DNA from 2 places in the Chryseobacterium sp. BIGb0232 genome. Region 2 is predicted to be linked to the other one. Evidence: riboswitches for the same ligand, from Rfam matches in the RefSeq annotation. Region 2 holds a riboswitch; the other holds the start of a gene.

Region 1 (4,718 bases), on a different contig from region 2:
GGTTGCTGCATCCACTAGATATAAATTGGAAGGAACGTTGTAATAATCTCCTCTTGAACTTACATACAGATCTCCGTAATTGTCTTTTTTAAGACGGTGAAGGTTGATGGCTACATCAATTTTTTTCTTTTCTGTAAAAGTGTTCAGATCAATTACTGAAACAGTTCTGTCATAATTTGGAACCATATATCCTCCGGAATTGGCAACAAATAATTGATTACCCACAATTTCCATTTCTTCAGGTTGATATCCTACTGTTGCTGTACGCTGAACAGTCAGCGATACCGTATCTATTTCTGCAACTTTTCCTTTAGGTGCTAACGGATTGATATCCACAGGACCAGCATAGCTGCTGGCATAGGCTTTCCCACCTTTAAAGGTCATGTATCTGCAATTCTGTAAATAAATAGATTTGATATGTTTGGCTGTCTTCGCATCCAGCACTTCGATGGTATTGGAAACATTCACCACAATGTAGAGCTTACTGCCATAGATTTTAATATCATTTCCTACATCACCCAGTTCTTTTAAAACATTTGGATTGATCTCGGAATAGATATTTCTGAAATAGGTTCCTTTGGTGTAATCAAAAAAATCAAGGGTGCATTTATTGCTTCCCATATTTCCTTCATTCAATACATAGAATCCTTTTATTGCTGTATTCTCAACAGGGTTAAGCCCTTCCACTACTTCCATAGGAATAATGACATCATCGGTGCGGCAGGAAACAAGCGCAATCAATGTCAAAAACAGAAAACAAATATTTAGCTTTTTCATAAATTAAAGTTTAAAGTGAGTCTGAAGTTTCTTCCCGGCATAGGATAGTTGAGTACCACATCATAATACTGGTTAAAAACATTATTCATTTCCAGATTGATTTTAAAAGGATGTCCGGCCAGGCTCAGTTTTCTCTGAATAGAAAGATCGTGGGTATACCAAGGCTGAATAAAATTATACTGAATATTATCCAGCTGCCCATCATATCTTTTTCCTACATAGATTGTACTGTAATTGAAGCTCCAGTCTTTATAATCAGCCATTAGGGTAAAGGATCCGCTATGCCATGGTGTATAAGGGATCTGCTCTCCATAATAAGTTTCTTTCTCTCCGGCATTGTTTGTTATGTCCTGAGCCTTCTGATAGGTATACGATAATAATGGTCTAATTTTCACATTCCCTAACATCATTTCAGCCTGTACGTTTACATCTGCTCCAATGATTTCAACCTTCCCAAGGTTCACCATCATCCAACGAAACATATTAGTGGTAGGTACAGCAACAATTTTATCTTTTACTCTATTGTAATATCCGTCTACTTTTACATAAAGACCTTTAAATAGGGAATGATCATACCTTTTCTGATAGGTAAATCCCACATCATACTGATGAGTAAACTCAGGTTGCAAATACGTATTTCCAACACTCGTATAATACAGGTCATTAAAGGTTGGTAATCTGAAAATATTTTTATAAAAAGCTCTGAGGGTCAGCTCTGGTATTGCTTCCGGCTGATAGCTCATAAAGAAAGCGGGTGTCCATTCTCTCCTGTCATCAGGGCGCTTATTCATTTTTACTTCCTCAAAGGTAAATGTCCCTAAAAGGCTTCCTAAAAACTTAAATCTGTTCCATTGATAGGTAGAAGCTAAAGCTACAAGCGTAGTATAGCGGGTAGGATATGAAAAATTATACAAATTAGCATCCAGATTATTGTACTGAAAATCTCCATTCAGACTGACATCCCAATTAGGAGTAATGGAGTATACATTGGAAGAGGAAAGATAAACCTCCCGTTGAATATAGGTATTGATAGCGGGCATCGCAGACTGAGACAATACCGTATCGTTAAAATAAGTGTAATCGTAAGCAAACTTTGCCTTCAGCTGAGTTTCAAGCTTAGGAAACAGCTTTTTCCTGAAATTGGCCTGAACAAAATAATTTTCATCAAGCATTCTTGCTCCTCTTGCCTTAAAACGGTTCTTCACAATGGGCGCCGGAATACCACGGTTTGAAATATAACCATACCCACGTATATTCCAGCTTCCGTTATTTAAAGTTCCATTAATAGCGGTTTCAAAGCGCTTTGCTTTAATGTCGGAATCATATCTTTTAGAAATGGTATCAGAAGCAGTAACTCCATTAGGATATTTCCTGCTATAGTGGAACTTGTAAAGCCCATCACTTTGGAGAAATTCTGCACTTACGCTTGCTGAAACTCTTTTTGAAATCTTTTGCTCTAAGCGAAAAGAAGGATTAAATAAATCAATAGAAGCACTTTTTGCTCTTATCAGAAGATTGGTTTTCCTGTTTCCTGTGAATACCGGCGTTTTGGGTTGTAAATAAATAGATCCTGACGATCCGAAGTCTTTTGCCGGTTGAAAAATTTCACTTTTCTGACCATTGTACAACGAGATCTCTTCCAGATCATCCAGAGAATATCTTCCCAAATCGACCACTCCGTTCTGAGCATTTCCCAGCTGGATTCCATCATAGAAAACACCTACATGCTGGCTTCCCATACTTCGGATATTAACCGTCTTCAAACCACCCATTCCACCGTAATCTTTAATCTGAACTCCGGAGAAATAGCGTAAGGCATCAGCAACAGAATGACTGTTGAGCCTTTCCAGTTCTTCCCCCTGTAAGACCTGAGCCGGAAGGATTTCTTTAAAATTCTTTTTGTAAATATTGACAGTCTTTATGACTTCTCCTTTGATACTGTCTTTTTTTCTGGTTTGAGAAAACAGAATCTGAGAGGTTAACACGAATACCGTGAAAACAGTTTTATGGAATTGAAATGTACTTAGTTTTGCTATCATTAGCTCATTCATGGATCATGATGACGCTAATGGATATAAGAAAAGCAACGACAAAGCACAGCTGTTACTGCACAGAATCATTGTTGTCCTAAGCTTTATTCCACGAAAGCGTCAAACGTTTATTATTTCTGGCAGGTCTTCTGACTTACTCCGTTTTTGAAATCCTTCCCATTCCTAAAAACAGTGGATCTATTCTTCAAAAACTTTGGTGCGGAGCTTACAGCAGCGGGTCTGTTCCGGATTTTCACCGGATTCCCTTTTAAGAGCTTATTATGGCTCACCAAATTCCGGCAAAGATATAAAATTCTCACCAGATACGATGGCATGCAGAATAAAATGATTATCAATTAGTAAACATGAAAAATCCCGCTACATTGTAACGGGATTTAAGCAATCAATTTTTGTTGAGTTTTTCTGTTTTTACCTGTGATTATTTTTTTACAAATTCACGATCACTAAGCGTTTTCATAAACAGGATAAGATTTGTCTTTTCCTGCTCCGAGAGAGGAATTCTGTTTCCATTATTTTTAAAAACAGGATCAAGGTTATCTGCAGATAAAACACCTTTGTCAAAATAATCAAGGACTGCCCTTAATGTTGGGAACTGTCCATAACTTCCATAAGGTGCTGTATATTCTACATTTCTTAAAGAAGGAACCCGAAAACTCATATAATCTGCCGGAATACCCGTAACCCTTCCACGGCCGGCTTCATTGGTATCCGGATTTACAGGAAACCCAATATTCCTGAAACTCTGATCAGTAAACAACTCTGTATTATGACAACCCGCACATTTCTGTTGAAAAGTCTGATATCCCAGAGCTTCATTTTCCGTGAAAGTTTCTCCTTCTTTTCTTTTTACCTTATCATATTTGCTATTGGCAGAAATCAGGGTGTACTCATACTGTGCAATACTCTTATAAATCCTTTCAGCAGTAATGGCTTCATCTCCAAAAGCTTTTCTGAATAAATCTTTATACATCATATCATCCCTTATTTTCCCTATCACTTCCAGAATAGAAGAGCCCATTTCTTCATGAGTGATAATAGGAACCAAGGGTTGATTTTCCAATTGAAGGATATTGCCATCCCAATTATAAAACTTCATAAACAACATATTCTGGACCGCTGGTACATTTCGCAACCCTACTCTATTCTGAATTCCTATTCCTTGTGCATTATGATCTGCAAAAGCATTTCCCTGAATATGACAGCTGGAACAGGAAATAGTATTATCTGCACTTAACCTTTTCTCATTAAATAATTTCTCCCCTAATTCTACTCCATATTTTGTAGGTTTATTAGAGTTCACCGAATTGTTTAGTTCCGGAAACCCAGACGGAATATTGAGCAAGACCTGTGGATTATCGTCAGAAATAGGTTCGTAACGATCATTATTACAAGATATTAACAGAATGATAATGGCTAAAAAACTTAATCCTTTTTTCATTGCAGCAGAGAAGAGTCTAGTTTTCAACACCACTCACTGAAAACATTCCGGAAATATCACTTGAACCATTTCCACCAAGGTTATCAACAAATTTTACCATTTGGTTAGCAGTATGAATATTCGGAGTGGCATTCCCATCTGATCCTGTTCCGATAACCAATACAATCGTATTGATTTTACCCGTCAACAACTTATCAAAATCTGCTTTAATAATAATTTTAGGAGCTTTGTTATCCACTATGGCATTGTCAGGAAGATTTAAAGTAACCTCTCTGTATGCATCTACTCCCTGAGTGAAATTACCTTCTGATCCTTTTATTGTGCTCCCAGTGTGGATAGACATCTGTTTGTTATCTACTCCATAAAAACCTTCGATTTTTGTAAAACGATACCCTGCTCCCCATTCCCACATCATTTGGGTATCGTTAGAACCTGCAGTGGCATAGAACTTT
Region 2 (4,718 bases):
GATTAAAGGGATATATGTGGATAGGAAAAGATAGTTTAAAGACAGAATAATTACAGATTCTATGACAAAAAGTCCTATAAAATTTTAGGAATAAATATTGTAATTTAAACTTCGGAAATATTTTAAAATAATACATAATATCAATATGGACATTAAAAAAGAATTCAGAGATTTCTCTGTAAAACATTTAGGAAACAACGGTCTGGCTACCGATCAGTATATGGGAATGTATGGCCCAACGAATTTAACTCCGTACATCATGGAAGAAAGAAGATTAAACGTTGCTCAGATGGACGTTTTTTCCCGTCTGATGATGGATAGAATTATCTTCCTGGGAACTGGAATTGACGATCAGGTAGCGAATATCGTTACTGCTCAGCTTTTATTCCTGGAAAGTGCAGATCCGTCTAAAGATATTCAGATCTATATCAACTCTCCTGGTGGAAGTGTATATGCCGGTTTAGGTATTTATGACACCATGCAGATTATTAAGCCGGATGTAGCGACAATCTGTACAGGAATGGCTGCTTCTATGGGAGCAGTATTATTGGTTGCAGGAGAAAAAGGAAAGCGTTCTGCGCTTAAACATTCAAGAGTAATGATTCACCAGCCTTCAGGAGGTGCTCAGGGAGTAGCTTCCGATATGGAGATCAACTTAAGAGAGATGTTGAAATTGAAGCAGGAGCTTTATGACATTATTGCTCATCATTCAGGACAGACTTACGAATGGGTAGAGAAATCTTCCGACAGGGATTACTGGATGACTTCTGAAGAAGCTAAAAGCTACGGTATGGTAGATGAGGTTCTTCAAAGATCTACAGAGAAAAAATAATTGATTGTATAATCATAATGAAAAACGCATCCAACTTGGATGCGTTTTTTTGTTTGCGACGAATACGCGAATTTTTATTGTACGTTTCATAGCGGATTACTATGACGAAGAAATATCAAAATTGAAGACGCGATATTCCCCTCCGATGGAGGGGTGTCGAAAATTCAAAGAATTTTTGACGGGGTGATTTACCCATCTCCCTCTTTACTTCTTCACTATCTTATGTACAGTAGAACCACTCTTAGTCTTAACCTCAACCCAGTATACACCGGTATTTAAAGATGTAATATTAATCTTAGATGCCTGGGAAGTCATCACTTTCTGTCCTAAAGAAGAATAAATATTGACTTCTTTGATATTATCAGGAGTTTCAATCTGAATAAAATCACTTGCCGGATTTGGATAAATATTGAATAATGCTTTCTTGTTTACTGAAGCCACCGATAATGTAGCGTTATGTGCTTCAGTCGGGGTGAAAGGTCTTCTTTGTCCGAAACTTAATCCTAACCATGTATTGTTATTCAATTGTATCTGGCTGAGATCAGTTTTTTTCTGCCAGCTAGAAAGGTCTTCTCCGGTGTATAATTTCCAGTTTTCTGTTCCGGAGTTATTTCCTGTGAAGGTATTGAGTGATAGATTGGAAATTTGGTTATTGCTGGAAGTGAAATTGAAATAGGAAGCTTGTGACTGGATAAGCTGCAAAGCCTGTTCCGCTGTTATACTGCCATTATATTGAATTCCAAAAACAAATGAATTGGCTTGATCATTAGAATTATTAGTTCCAAAATCTACCACAACAAGACTTTTATTGGTTCCTGTTCCAATCCAATGGGTAATTTGTGATGAAGTATACCATTGGGAACTGTAAGCGGGTACTGGAGTTGATGGTGGGGTATCAATTTCATCCATTCCATAGGTTATTCCAAACCATAGTCCGTCTGTTAAAGCAGTATATCCTACACCATTATTTTGATTGGACATATTCCCTGCATTAGGTCCCGACCAGGTAATCCAGTAATCATCTGTACTTGGAGTATGATGATTGTATGTGAAGCTGTACAGGAACCCTGAAGGAATGTCAGCCTCTATTTTAGGCTCTGCTTCTACAATAGCATTAACCATATCTTCCGCCATTAAATTATCATCATCAAAACGATAACCCCAAACATAAGAATTAGGCGTGTTGTTGTCATTAAAATCAGCAATGAAATAGGCCTTTTTAGAACCGGTTCCCACCCAAAACTTAATGTCATTTTCTGTGAATTGAGCGAAGAAAAACTGCGTACAAAGCAGTAAGAAAAAAAAATAGATTTTTCTCATAATATAATTAAATTAAAGTTTTATTCCCGAAACTTATTAATAGGAAGAGACTGGTATAGTCTGATTCTAAAATTAAAAGTTTATTCAAGGCAGGTCTCCTGGCTCGCATCCTATAGCTAACCTTCCCGGATTTTGGTCCAGTGGTATCATACAGCTACAGGTAAAACAGCTTACAGTTGCGGGTACAGCTCAAGATTTGAATAATATTCTCACTTAATTCCCTATTATGAACAGTGTTCAACCTTAAAGACCGCAAATATATCATATAAATTTTTGATGCCTATTTTGTGAATTACATACCTGTTTTAACCTTTTATTAAAGGTTAATTGTATTTTCTGAATTTGAATTTGTTGATTGGTAATGGATTGGGTTTATGTGTTCGGATTTTTAAGTTAAATATGAATTTTTGTTGTTTATACTGAATTCATCTTTAGGTTCTATTGTTAAAATACAATTATCATTGCATTCAAGATCAGTTTATAATCAAGTTATACTTTCGCGCCATAAAAGTTAATATGAAAAAATTACTATTATCTGCTTTGATGATGACTGTATTATGGTCATGTAAAGATGATGACAATAATGTAAATAACCAGGATATTAATTATTCTAAACTTCCGCAGGAATTTCCATTTTCTACTTTGGCAACAATAAACGGAGTAGCTGTGATCAATGGTGGATTTGGCTCCGGAGCTGCTGCTCACCCTACAAGAAAAGGAGAGTTTTATGTGATTACAGACCGTGGTCCGAATACAGATTATCAGAATGGTAAAAAATTTTTAACTCCCAATTTTACTCCAACCATTATGCATTTTAAAATTAATGCTGAAGGGAATGTAGAAGTAATCAAATATATTAAACTTAAAAATCCATCCGGACAGCCTATTACAGGACTTCCAAACCCAGTAGGAATGGGAAGTACAGGTGAAGTAGCTTATGATGCATCAGGAAATGTTCTGGGAACGGATAAATATGGCTTAGACAGTGAAAGTATTGTAGCTGCATCAGATGGTACATTCTGGGTTTCTGATGAATACGGACCGCACATTGTTCATTATAGTGCTGATGGAGTAGAGCTGGAAAGAATAAGCCCGATTGGGGTAAATACAGGAAGTAGAAAATTACCTGCCGTTTTAGCTAAAAGAAGAGCCAACAGAGGCATGGAAGGTCTTTGTATAACTCCGGACGGGAAAACATTGGTGGGGACAATACAGTCCATGATGTTGGTGCCTTCAAAAGCTTTGGCAACGAACACAACCTTAACGAGAATCGTAACTTTCGATATCAGTACCGGAAAAACGAAACAATATCTGTATAGACAGGATGGCGGTGCCTCGGATTCTGTTTGTGACATTACAGCATTAGGAAATAATGAATTTCTTGTGATTGAAAGAGATGGTAATTTCGGAACACAGGGCGGAATTAAAAAGGTATACAGAATCAACTTAAGTGATGCAACGGATGTTACCGGAACTGACCTTGCAGCTGTAGACGGAATGAAAGTAAACGGAAAAGCGCTGGAACAGTGTACCTGGGATGAACTTGCCAACGCAGGAATTAAACCTGTTTCTAAAAAACTAGCGGTAGACCTGGTTGCTAAACTAGGATATGAGCACGATAAATTTGAGGGAATTGTTTATTTAGGAAACAATAAACTGGCTGTTTTCAATGATGATGACTTTGGGGTAGTAGATGATGGAAACGGAAATCCTAAAGCAAAAATACTTCCTAAAACAGGGAAGGTAGACAAAGGAACTATGTATATAGTCGATATTCAATAATTAGATTTTTTTAACGGAAAGCGGCGGGATTTATTCCGCCGTTTTTTATCGTATATCATTTAAATGGTTCCGCCGAGCTGGCTTTAGCCAAAACCTATAATAAAAGCCCCTGAAAAGTACTTTTCAGGGGCTTTGTATGTGTATATTGGTCTTCTCAATACTAGTTGAAAGCCTCAATGATCTTAGAGAAATCTTCTAATTTCAAAGCAGCACCTCCAATCAGACCACCATCAATATCTGGCTGAGAGAAGATTTCTTTAGCGTTATCCGGCTTCACAGAACCTCCATAAAGGATAGAAACCTCATCTGCTACTTCCTGTCCGTATTTAGCAGCAATCGTATTTCTGATGTGTGCGTGGATTTCCTGAGCCTGCTCCGGGCTTGCTGTTTCCCCTGTTCCGATCGCCCAAACCGGTTCGTAAGCGATAACTACCTTTTTGATCTCTTCTGCTGAAAGGGTAAAAAGAGCTACTTCAGTTTGATTTTTAACCACTTCAAGATGTTGACCCGCTTTTCTTTGCTCAAGTGTTTCCCCGTTACAATAGATTGGGGTAAGACCTTTATCCAAAGCTAATTTTACTTTTCTGTTGCAGTGAGAATCTGTTTCTCCGTGATATTGTCTTCTTTCAGAATGTCCAATTAATGAACCTGTAGCATCGATAGATTCTAACATATCAGCAGAAATTTCTCCTGTATAGGCACCACTTTCGTGCTCGCTCATGTCCTGAGAGAATACTCCAATTTCATCCTTTTCAAAGATATCTTTAGCCATCATTAAGTATAA

The links. Region 2 has a riboswitch for cobalamin ahead of M2372_RS08470 (T9SS type A sorting domain-containing protein). Riboswitches for the same ligand answer to the same signal wherever they lie in the genome.
Region 1: linked by a shared signal. The riboswitch ahead of M2372_RS12260 (TonB-dependent siderophore receptor) and the one ahead of M2372_RS08470 (T9SS type A sorting domain-containing protein) in region 2 are both predicted to bind cobalamin.

Annotation. Positions count from the first base shown of each region.
Region 1 is NZ_JANUEH010000004.1:154,351-159,068, forward strand. It holds gene M2372_RS12255 (YncE family protein) at 1-777, opposite strand, end outside; gene M2372_RS12260 (TonB-dependent siderophore receptor) at 774-2,816, opposite strand; cobalamin riboswitch at 2,929-3,116, opposite strand; gene M2372_RS12265 (cytochrome-c peroxidase) at 3,247-4,266, opposite strand; gene M2372_RS12270 (MbnP family protein) at 4,283-4,718, opposite strand, start outside.
Region 2 is NZ_JANUEH010000002.1:538,002-542,719, reverse strand. It holds gene dnaG (DNA primase) at 1-34, shown strand, start outside; gene clpP (ATP-dependent Clp endopeptidase proteolytic subunit ClpP) at 146-832, shown strand; gene M2372_RS08470 (T9SS type A sorting domain-containing protein) at 1,037-2,152, opposite strand; cobalamin riboswitch at 2,223-2,413, opposite strand; gene M2372_RS08465 (esterase-like activity of phytase family protein) at 2,669-3,934, shown strand; gene tpiA (triose-phosphate isomerase) at 4,095-4,718, opposite strand, start outside.